Regions from separate parts of the Rouxiella sp. S1S-2 genome, predicted to be linked through region 3. Evidence: predicted binding sites of a transcription regulator. Region 3 holds the regulator's gene; each other region holds the start of a gene.
The links. Region 3 encodes Fur, which represses iron uptake genes when iron is present. Its sites were predicted from a motif close to ATAATAATGAGAACNACTATCAA; they were not measured.
Positions count from the first base shown of each region.

Region 1 (5,385 bases), 2.0 Mb from region 3:
GGCGACTTCGCCGCTGCATTGGTTGTCTGCAGGACTCGGCGATACCCTCGCCAAGTGGTATGAGTATCGAGCCATTAGTGATATGAATACGCTATCGGGACTTTCAGGCGTTGCGCGCACCAACAGCGAACTCTGTTTCACGCTGATAAAACACTACGCCGCCGATGCCTGTCAGGCTATCCGACAGGGGCAAGCCAACCTTGCTCTGGAGCAGGTGCTCGATGCTATTTTTCTTTACGCCGGTCTCACGTCAATAATGAGCAACGGCGCGCACACTGGGGCGGCTCACGCGCTGTACGACGGATTTACCGCCTGTGATAAAACGCGCCACGTCGCCCACGGACTGCTGGTGGGATTCGGTAATCTCTGTTTATTGGCGCTGGAAAACCGCAGTGATGAAGAACTGCTGGCAGCACTGTCTCTCGCACGCGCCAGCGCTATTCCGGTACATCTAAACGAAATTAATTCAGATCTTAACGATGCGGATATTAATCTCATCATCGAAAGAAGTTTACGTGCGCCCGATATGGCGAATATGCCGACAGAAATCACCCAGCAACAGATGCAGGAAGCGATTCAGCGTGTTCAACGACTCAGTTATGTAAAAACATAATCCCCGGTCTTTTCTTCCCTTCAGAATGCTCGTTTTGTGATATTTATTAATGATCAATATCAATGTTGAACCTATTGGTACGGCGTACTCTTTTTTCATTTTTATGGAGAAATTTATGCCGAATATCATGGACGTAACACTGGGAGTGCCTAGCTGTTTTTACAGCAAAGCAGCATTAAACAACACGACTGCAATTTCAGTGGCGTCAGAGGCAATCGTAGATATTAACAACAATAATTTAGAGATGAAGACATTTAGCTTTCCGCCTCCCGCTTCTGAAAACATCACCTCGACAATGGGTGAAATTCGCGCCAGCAACCAACAGCAGGGGATAAAGGATGCGGTCCTTACGATAGAAGATGAATCAAAGATAGAGCAGGTACCCCAGGCTCCATCAAGAGTCGCATTGTCTAAAGTGCTGCTCGTCGGCACTATTGGCGCACTGGCGCTGACCGGTGGCGTCGCGGGCTGGTTTAGACTTGACTTGGGGCTTGGCCGAGGTTATTCGGGGAGTCGTGAAGCGCACATGAGACATGCGTTAGAAATGGCCAGAAATCCTAATAATATGAATATGTTTCATAATGATCACTAACGGATAAAAACTTTGCCCGTTATATTCCAATTATTTAACAGTTTTTTAAGCAGGTTGATAACCGACATGTCTGAAAAGATTTTTGCCGCCAATCCCTGGCGCGCAAGGCGTTGTGGTTAACGCTACAGCGTATGGATATCAATGCCGTCGCCAATGCTGCTATTTTGGTAGTAAGCGCGCGGAACTTCGACCTGATACTGCTGGTCACCATAGGCCACTTCCAAAATGTATTTTTCGTTTTCATAAGACTCGATCGGAATAAACCCGAAAAAGCCCTCTGCAACGCTGATGGTGCGCGAAGAGGGCACCGCATAGCGATGAACAATTTTGGCTCTGAGTGGCTCTTGCTTGCCGGTGATGTGGTTCCATACCAGATTGACAGGTTGCGACAGAGTGCTGAGCACGCCTGAGGCCAGCGAGTTCAGATCGCTTAAATTGGTCTTCAACGCGGAGGTTGAGTACCAGGCAGAGCGATCGTCAGGCTTACGTGTTGTCATAATTGTTACCTCGTGACAGTCTCGTTGGTCTATATATAACCTAATTACTATATTTTTCTGTCGCTAAGATCCAATCATTTTTTCAACTAAGTTAAGCCAAACAGAAGGTATCGGGCGATAAATTGCCTGCTAATCGCTTATGCAGTGGGGATTCGGCGGCGTTTTTCGGCTAGCAGCAGCGGGCAGGACGGGCACATGGCAATGTCCGGCAATTCGTGGCGCAGGCAGCACTGGCGGCGAAAAAGTGGGCTTTCAGGGTCGTGCGGATTTTCTGGGCGCAGTGGCTGAAACAGCGGATTTTTTCTTCCTGCCGAAAGTTCTCTTGCATCCAGTAACGCTTTGCCTTCGCTAATATCGGCCTTAACCAACTCAGCCTGCTGTATTCCCCAGCCCACGCGAACCGCCGCATTACCCCAGTAAATGCTGGGCTTTAGCCCCGAGAGGTCAGCCATCGCCTGACAAACGGGACGCAGGTGTTGTTCAATCATCTCTTCGAAACGCAGCAGTGGCGCCTCAACGCTCGGGGTAAACGCTGTTCCTTCACCCCGCAGATAAATCTGCGAGGGCAGGCCTTCCTGCTGCAGACTTAAAAACAGCTGCTCGGGACGGATAGGCAGTTGCCAGTTGTGGCTTAACGAAACGATCACCCAGGTTGGCAGCAAGTAGGCAAAATACCACTGCGACCACATTGAAATACGCGCACGGCGTTTGTCCGTGTGGCCCGCATCTTCGGCGTGAAATGTTAAATAGCGCTCAAGCAAACTGGCACAGCCCTGCTCGGTCGTCAGCAGGCTTAAGGGAAGGGCATCCGTTACGTCGGGAGACATAAACTTCAGCTGATCCGCAACCCAAGGCAGCGGGCCGCCACGAAAGCTATCGAAAAGTGTCTGCATAGTCAGGTTTAATAAAATCAGCCAATACGTTAAAGATAAATCATAGATACCGAAGAGTATCTAAATCCCAACAGAAATAATAATGATTTCTATTTGTATTGGCATTGGTGGCTATTTTGCGCTTAATAATCGTGCAAGACTAAAGCAGGTTCGCCTGCTGCAAGATGTGCCTTACCTGCGACTTTTTGTCATCGCTTAACGGCTGGGCAGGGCGTAAAGCGTTTACCTGCACCTCAACGCCAACCAGACTGATGGCATATTTTATGACGTTATAAAACGGCACGTCTACTGCGTACAGCGGCGGTAACCACGAAAGGCGCTGCTGCCATTCCACTGCTTTACTGAAATCTTTGTCACACCAGGCCTGATAGATGCCGCAGGTAATTTGCGGTGCAAAATTGGCGCTGGCAGGAATAGCTCCCGCACCGCCCAGAATCAGCGTACCAAAGAGGTATTCGTCATAGCCGGCGAATACTGCAAAATCCGCTCTCACCGGTAACACTGCCTGAATCGTCTCGCGGAGGTGATTAAGGCTGTCGACAGTGTCTTTGAGTCCTACGATGTTGTGATAATTTTCCGCCAACTTTTTGATAACCGCCACCGGGATAGACTGCCCTGTGAGCGCGGGGAAGTTATAAATCATTATCGGCAGGTCGAGGTTTTCGGCCAAATAGCTGTAGTGCAGATAAATGTTTTCATCCGACAGCGGGTTGTAATAGGGATTGACCACCACCACGCCGTCGGCACCGGCATTTTTGGCATGCTGGGCAAAGGCAAGCGTTGCCTCAGTGCCTGGATGCGCCGCGCCTATCAATACTGGTACGCGTTTGTTGACGTACGCGGTGCAAAACGTGGCAACTTCATGGCGTAGTGCCTCGGACATATGCGCAAATTCACCGGCGCTGCCCAGAAAAAATAGCCCATTGACGCCGCCAGCGATTGTGAAATCAATCAGGCGTTTCATCGCTTCTTTGTCGAGCCGTTCGTTGTGGTCAAAAAGGGTAGGAACCGGAGGGATCACGCCGTAAAATAGGGAAGCGGTCATTATTTTTCTCCATGCTTATTAATAAAAAAAGAAACATCCTTCATTTATAGAACGATGTTTCATTTTTATATATAGCGTGGGGGAAATTACAGCGCCTTAAGCGGGAAAGTTGAAGCGCTGTCACATCTTGAGGATTTACATCACCAGCGCCTGCCCGTCTTTACGCGACTCGCTGGCGGCCAGATAATGCCCCTCGGGGTGACGAACGATCACCTGTGCGCCGCCAAAGCTGTGGCCCTGCAGCGGGTCTTCAACCTGCAGGTCGTGGCCCATTGCTCGCAGCGCTGCCAGTGTGTTGGTATCCAGCGTCGATTCAATGGCGACCTTACGGCCTTCAATCACCCGCCAGCGCGGAGCATCGATAGCCGCCTGCGGATTTTGCCCATAAAGCATAATGCGAATCGCCAACTGCAAATGTCCCTGAGCCTGCATTGGGCCGCCCATCAGCCCAAATGACATCAGCGGCTTGCCATCGCCGTCGGTGGCAAAAGCTGGAATAATGGTGGTAAACGGGCGCTTGTTAGGCGCGACGCAGTTGGCATGCGCCGGGTTGAGCACAAAGCCGCAGCCGCGGTTCTGCATGCTAATACCGGTGCCGGGCACCACAATGCCAGACCCAAAGCCCATGTAGTTAGACTGAATAAACGACACCATCATGCCGCTGGCATCGGCGGTGGTGAGATATACCGTGCCGCCGGGCTTCGGTGAACCGTACGTGACATCGCTGGCACGCAGGGGATCAATCAGGCTGGCCCGCTGTTGCAAATATTCGTCGCTGAGCAGGTGCTCGGGGCTGAAATGCATGTGATCAACGTCGGCAATGTGCTGGTCGAGGTCGGCGAGAGCCAGTTTCATCGCCTCAATCGACAGGTGCAGCGTCTGTACCGAGTCGACCGGCTGAGAGCCGAAATCCAGTTTTTCTAATATACCCAACGCAATCAGTGTGGCGATACCCTGTCCGTTAGGCGGCAGTTCGTGCACGGTGCCCCCGGCGAAGGATTGGGTCATAGTCTCCACCCAGTCAACTTTATGATTTGCCAGATCGTCGAGGGTCATAGCACCGCCAAATTCGCGGCAGTGGGCAATGATTTTTTCTGCCAGCTCGCCACGATAAAAAGCCTCACCTTTGGTTTTGGCAATCAGCTCCAGCGTGTCGGCCAGCGCTGGATTACGGAAGATTTCGCCAATTTCGGGCGCTGCGCCATTGGGGATAAAACATTCGCTAAAGCCGGGTTGGTCGGCAAGCTTTTTGGCCGCTATTTTCCACAGGCGGTCGATCAGCGGTGAAACCGGGAAACCGTGACGCGCGTAGTCGATAGCCGGTTGAGCCAGCGTAGTCAGCGGCAGCGTGCCGAATTTTTTCGCCAGCTCGACCCAGGCCGACACGGCGCCGGGGACGCTAACCGAGTTCCAACCGTATGTCGGCACGGCGTCTTGGTCGGCGAAATATTCGGCAGTCCAGGCAGCGGGTGAGCGGCCAGAGGCATTCAGGGCGTGCATCTCCTTGCCGTCCCAAACGATAGCAAACGCATCACTGCCCACGCCGCAGCCGCTCGGTTCAACCACGGTCAGCGCCATCGCAGTGGCCACGGCGGCATCCACGGCGTTACCGCCGAGCATCAGCATGCGCATTCCTGCCTGAGCGGCCAGAGGCTGAGAGGCAGATACAGCATTGGCACCCATCATGCTTGGGCGCAGAGTAGGGTAAGCGACATTAAAATCGTAAGACTGAGACATCATGACTC
Region 1 is NZ_WFKL01000001.1:2,146,705-2,152,089, forward strand. It holds gene GA565_RS10070 (iron-containing alcohol dehydrogenase family protein) at 1-613, shown strand, start outside; gene GA565_RS10075 (hypothetical protein) at 663-1,205, shown strand; gene GA565_RS10080 (hypothetical protein) at 1,328-1,702, opposite strand; gene fhuF (siderophore-iron reductase FhuF) at 1,840-2,595, opposite strand; gene GA565_RS10090 (dihydrodipicolinate synthase family protein) at 2,735-3,640, opposite strand; gene GA565_RS10095 (gamma-glutamyltransferase family protein) at 3,776-5,377, opposite strand.
Region 1: the regulator Fur is predicted to act here: its motif matches at 2,672-2,694, upstream of fhuF (siderophore-iron reductase FhuF).

Region 2 (5,385 bases), 1.0 Mb from region 3:
CTGCGTTCGCTGTCGGTTTCAACGCCGTAAATGCTTTCGTATTGGGTGTTTTTGGTTTTCAGCGTGTCGTAGCGGCCGGACAGCGTCATGTGCCACTTGTCGTACACCATGTCATCCTGCAAATAAACGCCAGACTGCTGATAACGACGTTTACCGTGCGTTGAGCTGTAAAGGTCAACGGCGCTGCCGCCCGAGACGCCGGTGTAAGGGTCAAGCGTGGAAGCGTAACCGCCCTGCGCATCCAGCGTATTGGTGTAATGCTGGAAATCAAAGCCTAGTACTACTTTATGCTGTAGCGCCGCAGTGGCGAAATCAGCTTCGAGCTGGTTATCAATCGCGAACGAATCAAGCGAAGACTGCTCGCCGGAGTAGTAGCGGTTTAGCAGCGTTCTGTCGGCATTCCAGCCACCCTGATACACCTGTTGCAGTTCGGTATTTGAGTGGGTGTAGTTAGCGTTTTGGCGGAAAGACCAGGTGTTATTGAAGTTGTGCTGGAACTCATAGCTGTATATCTGTTCCCAACGTTTGAATTCGTTACGCGAGCTCTCGCCGTCAAAGAATCCGCGGCCGAGTTTGTCGCCACGGCTGGAGTAGATGCTGCCGTCGCCTGGCACAGCCGCGTGATAGCCGCCAGAGGGGTCTTTCTGCAAATAGGCGCGCAGCAGCAGCGAGGTATTTTCATTGGGCTGCCACAGCAACTGTGGCGAAAGGGCATAGCGCTCTTCGCGCTGGTGGTCATACTGGGTGTCGCTGCTGCGAGTCAGGCCGGTTAGGCGGAATGCCCACTGGTCATTAATCGCACCGGTATAGTCAAACGCACCGCCTTGGGTATTGAAGTTGCCGCCGGACAAACGCACGTGGCCTTCACTGGCAAACTGCGGGCGTTTGCTGGTTTCCATCACCAGTCCGCCCGGAATGCTTTGCCCGTAAAGTGCGGAGGAGGGACCTTTGATGACGTCAATACGCTCAAGGAACCACGGGTCAACCTGGACGATATTGTAGCTTCCGCCGTCGGAGGCCATGCGCAACCCGTCAAGGAACACGTTATCGACGTCGCCACCGTGGAAACCGCGCAGTGAAACCGTGTCGTAGCGCGTGGCGCCGCCGGCAAAGTTGGTGAACACGCCGGGGGTGTAGTTCAGGGCAGAGTTAACGGTGGTGGCGTTCTGATCGTCCATCTGTTGGCGAGTAACCACTGAAACCGACTGACCGGTAGTGATCAGCGGGGCATCGGTCTTGGTCGCCGCCTTGCTTGTTTTCGCGGTGTAACCCTGAGTCGGTGCATCAGCAGCATCTGAAGGTGACGCAGTGACCACGACAGTATCATCGGCGAGGGCTGCCAGAGGAGAACACAGGGCCAACGCGCACAGGACGGCGAGGCGCTTGAATGGAAAAGCAAACAACATGATTCATATTCCCTATAAAAATTGTTTTCTCAAACAGTCAATAAAGTACGTTGCGATCAAAGCAGAGGGTTTAGCGCCTATGTCAGGATTCTTACGCCAAAACGCAAGCATGGTAAACGAAATGATAAGTAGTATCATTATTATTTAATATGCTTGGTGACATTTTCCAACATTGAGAGACAGGGGAGGTCTTTGGCAATCCTAATTTCTAGAAGGAGGGTGGGTTTTTGCATAAGACGTCACGCGACAGCTTTCTGTCGCGTTTTGCTAAGAGGGGGAATACAAAAAACGCTATGGATGGGGTTATCGCGCGACATTTTAGCCGAGCGTGGACTGCCGTGCGTTAATAATTTCCATCCCAATCTGCTGACCGCAGGAGAGTTCCAGGGTGTTGCCGTCTGGATCGGCGAAGAATGCCCAGTAGCCTACCGGTGGCAGTGATTGCTGTGCTTTTCGGCGCAGAACGCCTTCCTGTTCGGCAAGCTTTACCTTAGCGTCAATTTCTTCGCGGCTACTGCAGGCGATGCCAAGATGGCCAAAGGGACCTAACGGGGTGTCGACGGTGGTTTGTGACTGTACCAGTACCAGTGCGAAAGGACGGGTTAAATCTGATAACCAGGCCACCTTTTGTGCCTCTTCTATGCCGGGCTCACGCTGATGGATAATCTGCATTCCGGCATAGCGCTGATAAAATTCGATGCTTTTTTGAAGGTCTTTAACCTGTAATGCAATATGGCTGAATCCCACATCATTCACTGACATACGCCTGCTCCTTGTTAACGCTCAACTGCCCGTAATGAAAGTAAAATATAAATCTCAAAAAGGGGTCAACCGACAAGAGCTTCATCCATGAGGCTACCTGTCGATTGTCGCAACGCGGTTTTGCTGGATAAGAAGACGTTTAGACCAGCACCAGTCCGAGCACGGCGCCCACCGCCAATACCCAAAGTGGATGAATTTTCTTGTTCATCGCCAGCAGCGTACACAGGGCGATAACGGCGGCAAGTGCGATGCTGGTGGCCGAGGCTTTAGCGATTAACAGGCCGCTGGAAATAACCAGTCCGACGGTGACCGGCACAAGACCGCTTTGGACTATGCGCCGCCACGGCTTGTCTTTGTAGCGTTTCCAGCCGCCCATCACGATAAGCGTAATAATCGACGACGGGCCAAATTTTGCCAATGATGACACCAGCAAGCCGGCCCATCCGGCCACCTGCCAGCCCACCAGCGGCACAATCATCATGTTAGGGCCGGGTGCAGCCTGCGCCAGCGCAAACAGGGCGCTGAACTCCTGGGCACTCATCCAGTGGTGATTCTGCACCACTTCACGCTGCATTTCGGGCAGGATGGTGTTACCGCCGCCAAAGGCCATCACTGAAAGCTGGGTAAACAACAGCGCCAAAGTGATCAGTATGCCAGTCATTTTTGGGTTCTCCAGAACAGCAGAATGCTGATAGGTGCCAGAACCAGCATCACGGCCAGCATGGGTAAACGCAGTACGGCGATGGCGATAACCCCGAGTATTACAATAGCCAGCTGCAGCCATTTTCCTTTGAGTGGAAGCAGCATCTTGAAGCCAGTGGAGAGCAATAGTCCGGCTGCACCTGCGGCGAGACCGGCAAATAGATGTTCAACCACCACGTCATTTTGATAGCGAGCATAAACCAGTCCGAGACCGACAACGATGGCGGTTGGGGCACAAATCAGGCCAAGGATCGCCGCTAATGCCCCACGAAGTCCCTGAAACTCATTACCGAGCGCAACCGACAAATTAATGATGTTGCCACCGGGTAAAAATTGGCACAGGCCTAGCAGCTCAGTGAACTCGTCACCGCTCAACCAGCGTTTTTTCTCAACGATCATCCGCCGCGCCATCGGCAATACGCCGCCAAATCCGGTTAACCCCAAAATAAAAAAGCCCACGAAAAGTTCGCGACAGCTTGGCGTGACGCCCTGATGTGCGTGTAGATTTTCATTACTGACATTGCTATTCAAAGGTGCTGACATGAATACGCTCGGTTATTAAAATAGTTAATTGAGGTATGGTTTTTAAGTATGATGCCAGTTGATGTGTCAGCGTGTCTAATTCATTTAAAGAACAAAAAGGATACCTTTAAGGTATGGCAGATATTGAACTGCGGCGTTTACGGGCGTTTGTTACGGTGGTTGAAGAGGGCAATATTACGCGCGCGGCGCAGCGCCTCTACATTCAACAGCCGCCGCTGACCCGACTATTGCAGAGCCTGGAAGAGGAGTTTGGCGTTAAGTTACTTGAGCGCTTGCCGCGTGGCGTAGAGCCGACCGAAATAGGCAGGGTGCTGTTTCAAGAGGCGAAATTACTGCTCCAGCGTGCCGAAAACCTCAGTGCCACCATGCAGCGGGCCACCGAGGGCAAGCAGGGTAATATTCGTATCGGATTCACCAGTTCGGCCGCGTTGCATGCCTTTGTGCCCAACGTGCTGCGCCGATATCGTGAAGTGTATCCGCGGGTGACCGCACAGCTTGAAGAGTCCGGCAGTACTGAGCTTTTGCAGGCATTGGTTAATAGAACGCTGGATGTAGCGTTTGTGCGTACGCCGGTGCTGGGCATGCCTGAGCTAAAAATTGAGCGGATTTTACAAGAGCCGATGATGGTTGCGCTGCCGGTCGGGCATCCGCTGGCACAGAACGCAGGGGAGCCAGTGGCGCTTAACATGCTCAATAATGAAGGATTTATTTTATACCGACGTCCGGCAGGACAGGGACTTTACGATGCGATTCTGGCGGCCTGTTATCGGGCGGGATTCAGTCCGCGCATTGTTCAGGAGGCACCGCGTTTAACCTCTTGCCTGAGCCTGGTCGGCGCAGGGCTTGGCGTCTCAATAGTTCCCGCCTGTATGGTCAGGTTGGGCGGTGACGGCGTGGTATATCTACCGCTGTCCAACGCCGCCGAACTGCACGCGCCACTGTACTTGGCGCAGCGTAAAGAGGTGGCGCAGCGCAAAGATCAGCAAAGTTCGGCGATGATCAACACGTTCTGCGCGCTGGTGAAAAGTCAGCTCGATGAGGCGAAATAGCCTTAATTATTCTGGCGCGTTGTTTTCAGGCAGATGGCGAGCGGTGGACGCCAGCGTGATGCTGTCGTTTTCAACCGCGTGCAGCAAAGAGTCGAGCAGGCCCGGAAAACGCGCGTCCAGATCTTCGCGCCGCAGCGACAATAAATTGGCCCGCCCGTCGGGCCGCTGCCAGATAACGCCGCTTTCACGCAGCACCCGCCAATGGTGAGTCAGCGTTGACTTGGATAACCCTTGCAGTAGGGTACCGCAGGGATGTTCACCGCCGTTTGCCAGCCTTTGCACTACTGCCAATCTCAGGGGATTTCCCAACGCAGTCAAAACATTTTCTAAGCGGATCTGCTCACGTTCCGGATGGTTGGCAATCATAGTTTTCCTGTTCGATAATCAATAGATCTTGATAAAAGGCGCATCGTCGCCCTTTTTGAGGCCAGATCATAGCCCACACTCTCTTTGCGATGCAACGGTCAGGCTTAAGGCGTTAGCGATAGCACTGATAGCGAATAACGATTGTTCGTATATACTCGTACAATTGTAGTATGCTTGCGTTCTATAGCTAACCAGTCACGTAGCTAAACATTAACGTCGACGGGAAACAGTTCCCGCCTTAACCATTAGCCATCCTCTACTAAGGACATTATATGGCTCGCAAAACTCCTATTGAGCGCTACCGCAATATCGGTATCTCAGCACACATCGACGCCGGTAAAACGACCACCACCGAGCGCATCCTGTTCTACACCGGCATGAACCATAAATTAGGTGAAGTGCATGACGGTGGAGCAACAACGGACTGGATGGCGCAGGAGCAAGAGCGTGGCATTACTATTACCTCAGCGGCGGTAACCTGTTTTTGGCAGGGGATGGACCATTCGTTCGACGAACATCGTATTAATATTATCGACACACCAGGGCACGTTGACTTC
Region 2 is NZ_WFKL01000001.1:3,169,127-3,174,511, reverse strand. It holds gene GA565_RS14685 (TonB-dependent siderophore receptor) at 1-1,406, opposite strand, end outside; gene GA565_RS14680 (VOC family protein) at 1,725-2,168, opposite strand; gene GA565_RS14675 (chromate transporter) at 2,308-2,829, opposite strand; gene GA565_RS14670 (chromate transporter) at 2,826-3,413, opposite strand; gene GA565_RS14665 (LysR family transcriptional regulator) at 3,527-4,462, shown strand; gene GA565_RS14660 (helix-turn-helix transcriptional regulator) at 4,469-4,828, opposite strand; gene fusA (elongation factor G) at 5,101-5,385, shown strand, end outside.
Region 2: the regulator Fur is predicted to act here: its motif matches at 1,528-1,550, upstream of GA565_RS14685 (TonB-dependent siderophore receptor).

Region 3 (5,385 bases):
TGGCGGGAGAGACTGTGGTCGCGGGCGAAAGCAAGCTGTACGAGATCCAGTCCAAATAACGTCATATTGTTAAAAAATATCGGCGTGAGTTAAGCGCCGCGGCGGGAAGGGAGCAATCTCTTCCCGTTTTTTTATTATAAAATTCAAATTTGGCACATAAGGGTTGTTTCCCAGCGTGGCTTGTTGGAACATATGCGGTTAGTCTTTCGAGCTTTCGTTCGCGTAGAGGAAATGAACAATGAGTGAGGCTGAAGCCCGCCCAACAAATTTTATCCGTCAGATTATTGATGAAGATCTGGCATCGGGAAAACACGCTTCTGTCGTGACCCGTTTCCCGCCTGAGCCAAATGGTTATTTGCACATTGGCCACGCAAAATCGATCTGCCTGAACTTTGGCATCGCGCAAGACTACCAGGGCCAATGCAACCTGCGTTTTGATGATACCAACCCGGTGAAAGAAGATATCGAATTCGTCGAGTCTATTAAAAAAGACGTTCAGTGGCTTGGTTTCGAGTGGAGCGGTGAGGTTCATTACTCTTCCGACTATTTTGATCAACTGCACCACTATGCGGTTGAGCTGATTGAAAAAGGCCTGGCCTACGTTGACGAACTGTCTCCGGATCAGATCCGCGAATATCGCGGTAACCTGACGGCGCCGGGTAAAAATAGCCCGTTCCGCGATCGCACTGTGCAAGAGAACCTCGACCTGTTTGCCAAAATGCGCAACGGCGAGTTTGCCGAGGGCACCGCGTGCTTGCGCGCAAAAATTGACATGGCGTCGCCATTCTTCGTGATGCGTGATCCGGTGCTGTATCGCATCAAGTTTGCCGACCACCATCAGACCGGCACTAAGTGGTGCATCTATCCGATGTACGATTTCACCCACTGCATTTCCGATGCGCTGGAAGGGATCACTCACTCGCTGTGTACGCTGGAGTTCCAGGACAACCGCCGTCTGTATGACTGGGTGCTCGACAACATCAGCATCGCCTGTCATCCGCGTCAGTACGAGTTCTCACGCCTGAATCTTGAATATTCCATCATGTCCAAGCGCAAGCTGAGCCTGCTGGTGACCGACAAGATTGTAGAAGGTTGGGATGACCCGCGTATGCCAACGGTATCCGGCCTGCGTCGTCGCGGTTATACCTCGGCGTCAATTCGCGAGTTCTGTCGTCGTATCGGCGTGACCAAGCAGGATAACAACGTTGAAATGGCCGCGCTGGAGTCCTGCATTCGTGACGACCTCAACGAAAACGCGCCGCGTGCGATGGCGGTGATCAATCCGGTTAAAGTGATTATTGAGAACTTTACCGGTGATGCCGTTCAGTGGGTAAAAATGCCAAATCATCCGAGCAAGCCAGAAATGGGCTCGCGTGATGTGCCATTTACCGCTGAAATCTTCATCGATCAGGCTGATTTCCGCGAAGAAGCCAACAAGCAGTACAAGCGTCTGGTTCTGGGGAAAGAAGTGCGTTTGCGCAATGCGTACGTGATTAAAGCCGAACGCATCGAGAAAGATGCCGAAGGCAATATCACCACTATTTTCTGTAGCTATGACATTGATACCCTGAGTAAAGACCCTGCCGACGGCCGTAAAGTCAAAGGCGTGATCCACTGGGTGTCTGCGAGCGAAGGTAAACCGGCCGAGTTCCGCTTGTATGACCGCCTGTTCAGCGTCGCTAACCCGGCTCAGGCAGAAGACTTTCTGACCACTATCAATCCAGAGTCTCTGGTGATTGCCCACGGGTTTGTTGAACCGAGCATGGCAAACGCACAGGCCGCAGTGAGTCTGCAGTTTGAGCGTGAAGGGTATTTCTGCGCCGACAGCACTTACTCCAGTGCCGAGCACCTGGTGTTTAACCGCACCGTCGGGCTGCGTGACAACTGGGAAAGTAAGCCAGTCGTCTGATCAATAAGCGTGAGATCCCCGGCTCCAGGAGTGGGGGATCTACGCTAATCCCCAACTCTTCCGCATCAAATTCCAGGCATAAAAAAACCGCTTTTCAGCGGTCATTTTATAGGCGAATACTCTTTTGTTCCTCAGCGACAGCGCTGGGGCAAAATATCAGCCTTTACCATGCAGAGTTTCATCTTCGATGCAGTTGCCAAGTTCGCAATGGCCGTAAAGATAAAGACTGTGGTTGGTGAGTTTAATACCGTGTGCCTTGGCAATCTCACGTTGACGGCCTTCGATATACTCGTCACGGAACTCAATAACGCGGCCGCAGTCGAGGCAGATCAAATGGTCGTGGTGATGTTGCTGAGTCAGTTCAAATACTGACTTGCCGCCTTCAAAATTGTGACGGGTAACAATGCCGGCGTCGTCAAACTGGTTCAAAACACGGTAAACCGTGGCAAGACCAATCTCTTCGCCCATATCAATCAGTTCTTTGTACAAATCTTCCGCACTGACGTGATGACCTGCCGGAGCTTGCAACACTTCCAGGATTTTCAGGCGCGGAAGCGTGACTTTTAAGCCGGCTTTCTTCAGTGCGGTGTTGTTGTCAGTCATGCGGATTTAGTCCTGTCACTATGCTAATCACGTTAATGAAAACGGTGGGCTGTTCACAAACATCGTTCGCACCCTTCAAACGGGCGATAAAAAAGCCAAAACGATAAAAACAGATAATGTAAGTGTACCTTGATACAGCTGAAAGTTACAATTTTGTAGACGTTAAATTGTTAATTTCAGTGATAGTTTGGCCCTTTCGCGTTTAACCTCAACGATTCAGGGCCTTAGCCTTTGTGTGGGATTAGCCGATTATCTCTGAAAGGCTTAATTCTTCGCTAATTTGCTTAACCCAAGCGTCGACACGTTCGTTTGTCAGCTCAGGTTGACGGTCTTCGTCGATGGCCAGACCGATGAAGTGAGTATCATCCGCCATGCCTTTAGACGCTTCGTAACCGTAACCTTCGGTTGACCAGTGGCCAACAATCACGGCGCCGCGTGGTTCGATAATATCGCGAACGGTGCCCATCGCGTCACAGAAGTACTCGGCGTAATCTTCCTGATCGCCACAGCCAAACAGCGCAACCAGCTTGCCTTCAAAATCTATCTCTTCCAGCGTTGGGAAAAAGTCGTCCCAGTCACACTGTGCTTCACCGTAGTACCAGGTTGGGATGCCAAGCAGCAGAATATCGTATTTTTCCAGATCTTCTTTGCTGCTTTTGGCGATGTCCTGCACGTCAGCAACATCTTTACCCAACTGCTTCTGGATCATTTTTGCGATGTTTTCGGTGTTTCCGGTGTCGGAACCAAAGAAGATACCTACTACTGCCATAAGCTTATCTAACCTCTTGTTCTTCAATAGACTCATCGAGTCTGCTTTTTCGTCCGCGGCATGCGATTCAGTTTGCGCAAGATAATAGCAAACTCGACGGGCTGAGAACATATTCTCATCCCAACTCTGATTAATGCAGCACGGTTTTAATACGACCCTAATTCTAATGCCCTACAGTCTAACGGGCATTTCAGGCGAGCGTTATCGCCTTTGTGTGTTCTTGCACTTGCGGAAAGACGGAGAAACGCAACGGCGGATAACCGCTAGGGTTACCCGCCCGCATCACAAACGATGACTAACTTTCCTGATTGTTCAGATGAGACAGCAGCATCTGCTCAATCAGCTCGCTGCGACTGATATTTTGCTGTTCCGCCAGCTTATTAAGCGCATCCACGGCTTCGGCATTAATTTTCAGCTCAACGCGACGTAAACCGTTGTTTTTGTCACGGCGAAGCTGATTACGCTTGTTAATCCTAAGCTGTTCATCGCGAGAAAGCGGATTTGTTTTTGGACGTCCCGGACGGCGATCGTCTGCGAACAGATCAAGCGTCGTGCGATCCAGTTGTTCTTTTGCCATAGGTAGCGGTACAACTAGGGAAGTTACATCGAAAAGCGGCCAGGCCCTTTTCAGATGAAGTGGTTAACACATTTCGGGCTAATAAACCCTAACCCAATTTACCTCAAACGCGGGAGATAACCGACCCGCCGCAGGGGCAAAATTACAGCGCGCAATCATACCCTAGCGTATATCCCTCCACAACGCCTAACTGCCCCTAATTACACGCTAAGTTATTATGATTAGCGGTTTTTTTGAACAGTTGCGCGCGGTAGAGGTAAATTTTAGTTAGCGTTGCGCATTCATTGTTCATCAATGAAGCGATGAATGGCGCGCAGCACCGCGTCCGGCTTCTCGGCATGCACCCAGTGTCCGCTGCCCGCGACAACGTGTGCTCTGGCCTGCGGAAACTGGCGCATAATGGCGTCGCGGTAACTGTCTTGTATGTAATTAGACAGTCCGCCGCGAATAAACAGCGCCGGATGCGGCCAGGCAGGTACGTCGGCCCAGCCAATAATATTGGCATATTCCTTTAACAATACCGCCACGTTGAAGCGCCATTCGCCCTGTTGAAACGACTTCAACAGAAACTGGGCAACGCCGTCTTCCTTTATAAAGGCCTGCATACACTGAGCGGCCGACGTGCGGTCTTTAATGCCTGCCGCGCTAACGGCGTTAAGTGCGGCAAAAATCTCGTCGTGACGGCGCGTGGCATAGTCAACCGGGGCCATGTCAATAGCGACCAGCTTTTCAACTCTGTCAGGTGCGACCGCCGTCAGTGCCATCGCGGCCTTGGCGCCCATAGAGTGGCCAATCACCAGCGCTTTATCGATGCCCACATCGTCAAGCGTGTCGAGTAAATCTTCGGCCATGGCGCGGTAGGTCATAACATCGGCGCGGTCCGAGAGTCCGTGATTACGCAAATCCACCTGAAGCACACTATGCTGTTGTCTCAGGTCACGTGCCAGCACGCCCAGATTATCCAGCGTACCGAACAGGCCGTGAATAAGCAGAACAGGCAATGCCGAAGTGTCAGAAGATTCAGATTGTTGCAGTCGATAATGTAATTTCATCGCAGGGTCCGTTAGACATTTATTACTGGTAAGGATCTCATTAGGTTATCATGAGTCACGGAAGATTTTCTTTCAGATACCTGAGTGGGATAAAGCAATGCACGCGCCGGGTAAGAGTTGGATATGAGGTTTTGTCTGCTTTTTGAATATTAAGGTGAATTCGCCTTTTTGTTTGCGCAGTTTAATTTGTATAATCCTTTGAATAAATTAAGTAGAAAAACAGTACTGGATAAAGATGAAAACGATTGAGGTTGATGAAGAGCTTTACCGCTATATCGCGAGCCATACGCAGCATATCGGTGAGAGTGCATCAGACATTTTGCGGCGGATGCTGAAATTCTCTGCCGGCCAGGAAGTGCAGGCTCCCGCCGCAGCCAGCGCAGCGCCCGCAGAAAAAACCGCGGTAGCCGCTAATACACCGCGCGATCGCGTGCGTGCCGTTCGTGAACTCATGCTGTCTGATGAGTATGCCGAA
Region 3 is NZ_WFKL01000001.1:4,192,715-4,198,099, reverse strand. It holds gene nagE (PTS N-acetyl glucosamine transporter subunit IIABC) at 1-59, shown strand, start outside; gene glnS (glutamine--tRNA ligase) at 239-1,909, shown strand; gene fur (ferric iron uptake transcriptional regulator) at 2,066-2,512, opposite strand; gene fldA (flavodoxin FldA) at 2,754-3,281, opposite strand; gene ybfE (LexA regulated protein) at 3,577-3,858, opposite strand; gene ybfF (esterase) at 4,140-4,910, opposite strand; gene seqA (replication initiation negative regulator SeqA) at 5,146-5,385, shown strand, end outside.

Region 4 (5,385 bases), 1.2 Mb from region 3:
AGTTGGCATCAATTTTATCCAGCAGCGGCTTGTCGGCTTTTACCAGCAGCGGGCGCAGCAGATTAACGATTTTTTGTGCACCGTCGAGGTTGGCGCGGAAGTCCCACAGGTCGGTGCGGCTGTAGCGGTCTTCTTCACCGCTGATTTTACTTGACGCCACTTCTTCAATCAGACCGGCCGCGCCGCCCACAACTTTGCTCGGCGGGAAAGTCAGGTCAGTGATACGCTTTTGCAGGTCCTGGGTGTCGGCATACAGTCGGTCAGCCAGCTCCGTGGTGCCTTTCGTGGTTTTATCGGCGAAGAGGATTTTCTCTAGGCGGTGGAAGCCGGTAAATTTAGGATCATCGGCCTTTTTCTCGAAGTCATCTTCACGGGCATCGATGCTGCCGTCCAGGTCTGAGAACAGTTCGGCAATAGGTTCGATACGCTCATAGTAAACGCGCGTAGACGGATAAAGCTGCTGGGCCAATGTTAAATTACCCTGCTTGATGGCGTCGGTGAAGGCCTTGGTGTGGCTCACCAGCTCGGCAACCTGTTGCGTTACGTAGACTTTATATTCGGCAATCGGCCCTACCAGCGCCATGGCGTCTGGCTTAACCGAGGTAGCCTCACCCACGGCAGTCACTGTCAGCTTACCTTTCGGATTGCTCAACAGGCCGCAGGTCATGTCGTATTCGCCAGCTTCAAGGTTGGCAGTCATCTTCTGAGTAAAGCCGGGCGCGACGTTTTCACGCTCTTCTATCACCATTACGCCTTTGAGGATTTCCCATTCGAGTCCTTTTTTACTGGCGTTGTGAATAATAAACTGCGTTTTTCCGGCAGGAACGGTCAACTGCATCGGCTCACACTGTTTATCGGTCACCGTAATTTTCACCTGCGGAACCTCAGCGGCAAACAGGCTGGCGCTGAAAGAAAATGCAGGCAGAGACAAAAGCGCAATCTGCAACGCCTTACGGCGAAAGGCAGTACGTGAATCAGACATAAAAAACTCCCAGAGGTAGTGATGTTAGCTGTGCGCTGTTAACTCAACGCTGTGTTTTTTGGCCAACCGCAGAGGCAGAACTCCCCTGCTGTTTACTCGGAAAGAAGAAGAACAGCAGTGCGGGGACCAGATACAGCAAATAGACCAGCACTTCGCTAACCGACGGCGCCTGCTGATAGCCCAACATGCCCTCAAGCAGCGTGCCAAACAGTGAATCCGTCGACAACACGTTGCTCAGGTCGAACGCCGTTGCCTGCAGCCCGTTCCACAGACCCGCCTCGTGGAAGGCACGAATGGCACCCGCCGCCAGCCCGGCCGCCACAAACAGGATAAACAGGCTGGTCCACTTAAAGAATTTGGCCAGCTGTAATTTTACGCCGCCGTAGTAGATGGCAAAGCCGAGAATAATCGCTGCGACCAGCCCCAGCACTGCGCCAATCGGTGCCTCGATGCCAACGTCCTGCTGAAAAGCGGCCAACAGGAAGAACACCGATTCAAGACCCTCACGCGCCACGGCGAAGAACACCATCGCGACCAGCGCCCAGCCTTGACCGCTGCCGGAGTTAAGCGCGTTGTCGATGGCCCCTTCAAGATGCACCTTGATTGACCGCGAGACTTTACGCATCCAGAACACCATGTAAGTCAGGATAAATACCGCCACCAGCGCCACCAGTCCTTCAAACAGCTCCTGCTCTTTTTGCGGGAACTCGCCGGTGGTTTCATTGATAACGATACCCAGTCCAAGACACAGGGCGGCGGCAATAATCACGCCAATCCAGACAATGCCGAGCCACTGCCCGCGCTGAGTCCTTTTTAGATAGCTGGCAATCAGGCTGACTATCAAGGCGGCTTCCAGCCCTTCGCGGAACATAATTAAAAAGGGAACAAACATAGCGGTGACTCCGAAAACGGGTTTGAAAGCACAAAGTCGATATTGCAACCTGCGTACAACTGTAAAGAAGGGTAAAAATGAAAACGATTGTGATTATCATTCCATTGGAAATAAATACAAGTGGAGACTGTAGGATTTTCGAAAATAGTTATTGCGTATTGTGTGATTTCTTAAGGTTAAATTAAGATTGGTGACGAAATAAAAAACCCTCTTCCCTCGCCGTTGAGCCGAAGAAAAGGGTTTAATGCCTAACTATCAATAAATTATAATATTAATGAATTAAACCGTGCGGTACTCCGCTTCTGCGGCGTTAAAGCGTTTTTCGACTGCGGCGGAAGGTTTGCGCCCCATCAGACTGACCACTACGATGGCAATGCAGGCGAAAGCGAAGCCGGGGATAATTTCATACAGGTCCAGCCAGCCGTAGTTTTTCCATACCAGCACGGTCACTGCCCCGACTATCATCCCGGCCAGCGCGCCGTTGCGGGTCATACGCGACCACATCACGGAAATCAAGATAACCGGGCCAAACGCTGCGCCAAAACCGGCCCACGCATAGCTCACCAGACCCAGCACTTTATTTTCAGGGTTGGCCGCCAGCGCGATGGCTACCACCGCCACCACCAGCACCATTAAACGACCGACCCACACCAGTTCCTTCTGGCTGGCGTCCTTACGCAGAAATGCTTTATACAAGTCTTCTGTTATCGCGCTTGAGCACACCAGTAGCTGGCAGCTCAACGTACTCATCACTGCGGCGAGAATGGCAGAAAGCAGCACACCCGCTATCCACGGATTAAACAGGATTTTCGCCAATTCGATAAATACGCGTTCACCATTTTGCGTCACGTTCCCGGCCTCACCCGGATTATTGGCGAAATAGGCAATACCGAAAAAGCCCACCGCGATGGTCCCCGCCAGACACAAGATCATCCAGGTCATGCTGATGCGACGCGCATTTTTAATAGTATGGTGCGAGTCTGCGGCCATGAAGCGCGCCAAAATATGCGGTTGACCGAAATAGCCAAGTCCCCAGCCCAGCAGCGATAAAATCGCAACCAGATTCATGCCTTTAAACATATCGGTGTATTCAGGGTTCTTAGCGCTGATAACCAACATTGAGGAGTCAATACCGCCCACCGCCAGAATAACGATAACCGGCGTGAGGATCAGCGCGAAGATCATCAGCGTAGCCTGCACGGTGTCGGTCCAGCTAATGGCCAGGAATCCGCCGATGAAGGTATAGATGATGGTCGCCGCCGCACCGGCCCACAGTGCAGTTTCATAGGTCATACCGAAGGTGCTTTCAAACAGACGGGCACCGGCTACCACGCCAGATGCACAGTAAATCGTGAAGAAAATCAAAATAACTACGGCGGAGATAATGCGCAGCAGTTTGCTGGAATCTTCAAAACGGTGAGTGAAATAGTCCGGCAACGTCAAGGCGTTATTGTTGGCCTCGGTGTGCACCCGCAGGCGCCCGGCGACCAGCTTCCAGTTGAGATAAGCACCGAGAGTCAAACCGATGGCAATCCAGCTTTCTGAAATCCCCGAAACAAAAATCGCGCCCGGTAACCCCATTAACAGCCAACCGCTCATATCAGAAGCGCCGGCAGAGAGCGCGGTAACGAAACTGCCCAAGCTACGGCCACCGAGGATATAGTCGTCAAAGTTTTTAGTGCGTAAATAGGCGATAAGCCCAATTAAAATCATGCCAAAAATATAGACACAAAATGTCACCAGCATTGGTGTGTTCATTGTCATGCAAGTTCTCCATGTATTTTCTTTAATTATCAGTTCCACCCGAAACGCAGAATTACCCTGTCCGCATCTCTAAGAGTTTGCCGCGAAATGTGCAGGCGCCCTCGTCCTTTCTAACGTGCTACAAAATTTTTCAGCCCGAGGATACTAGTGGAGCACGTTCTGCAGGCCAAGACTTTTAACGCTCATTGAACAATGTGCCAACCTTAAAACTGCAAAGTTGTGACACGGAGTTGCATCTTTTTCACTTGCCCAACCTCAGCAAGTTGCACTTGGTACAACCCTGCAAATAAATTAAGCAACAATCATGCCGTTATTTTTTTGTTAATTTGATCACTAATTTCACCTTCGGCATGGTTCCTGCATTTAACAAGGTTGCACAAAGTTGCAACATCGCAGATAGTAGCGAAAATAACAGGTTTACTGACAACGGAGTTCTTGGGAATGGCAACGACGACTATGGGCGTGAAGCTTGATGAAGCGACGCGTGACAGAATAAAAATCGCCGCGCAGGGCATCGACCGCACGCCCCACTGGCTTATCAAACAGGCTATCTACTCGTATCTTGAGCAGCTTGAATCAGGCACTGGCCTGCTCAATATGACCGGCGCTAACGCGGTCGATAACGAAGACGCCGCCGCGCCTGTGGCGATTGAACACCAGCCATTCCTCGACTTCGCCGAGCAGGTGCATCCTCAGTCGGTGAGCCGTTCGGCCATTACCGCCGCCTATCGCCGCCCAGAGCCAGAATCGGTTGCCATGCTGCTCGAACAAGCGCGTTTGTCCCCGGCTGCAGACAGCGCCGCGCACAAGCTGGCCTATGACCTCGCCAACGCGCTTCGTCACCAAAAAAGTGCAAACGGTCGCGCCGGTATGGTGCAAAGCCTGCTGCAGGAGTTCTCACTCTCCTCCCTCGAGGGCGTGGCGCTGATGTGCCTGGCCGAGGCGCTGTTGCGTATTCCCGACAAACCAACGCGCGATGCGCTGATCCGCGACAAAATCAGCAACGGCAACTGGCAGTCACACCTTGGCCGCAGCCCTTCTTTGTTCGTCAACGCCGCCACCTGGGGTCTGCTGTTTACCGGCCGGCTGGTCGCTACCCACAATGAAGCCAAACTTTCAAACTCGCTGAGCCGTATTATTGGCAAAGGCGGTGAACCGCTGATCCGCAAAGGCGTGGACATGGCGATGCGTCTGATGGGCGAACAGTTTGTAACCGGTGAAACTATCGCGCAGGCGCTGGCCAATGCCCGCAAGCACGAAGACAAAGGTTTCCGCTACTCCTACGACATGCTCGGAGAAGCGGCGCTGACTGAAAAGGATGCCCAGGCTTACCTGGTGTCTTATCAACAGGCGATTCACGCCATCGGCAAAGCCTCTAACGGTCGCGGGATTTATGAAGGTCCGGGCATCTCGATCAAGCTGTCGGCGCTGCACCCGCGCTACAGCCGCGCGCAGTACGAGCGCGTGATGGAAGAGCTTTATCCCCGCCTGCTTTCTCTGACTCTGCAGGCACGCCAGTATGACGTCGGCATTAATATCGACGCCGAAGAGGCCGACCGTCTGGAAATCTCCCTCGATCTGCTGGAAAAACTGTGCTTTGAGCCAGAATTGGCAGGTTGGAACGGCATCGGATTTGTTATTCAGGCCTATCAAAAGCGCTGCCCGATGGTTATCGACTATCTGATCGAGCTGGCGCAGCGCAGCCGCCGTCGTTTGATGATTCGTCTGGTAAAAGGCGCCTATTGGG
Region 4 is NZ_WFKL01000001.1:2,975,644-2,981,028, forward strand. It holds gene efeO (iron uptake system protein EfeO) at 1-982, opposite strand, end outside; gene efeU (iron uptake transporter permease EfeU) at 1,026-1,874, opposite strand; gene putP (sodium/proline symporter PutP) at 2,154-3,638, opposite strand; gene putA (trifunctional transcriptional regulator/proline dehydrogenase/L-glutamate gamma-semialdehyde dehydrogenase) at 4,080-5,385, shown strand, end outside.
Region 4: the regulator Fur is predicted to act here: its motif matches at 1,952-1,974, upstream of efeU (iron uptake transporter permease EfeU).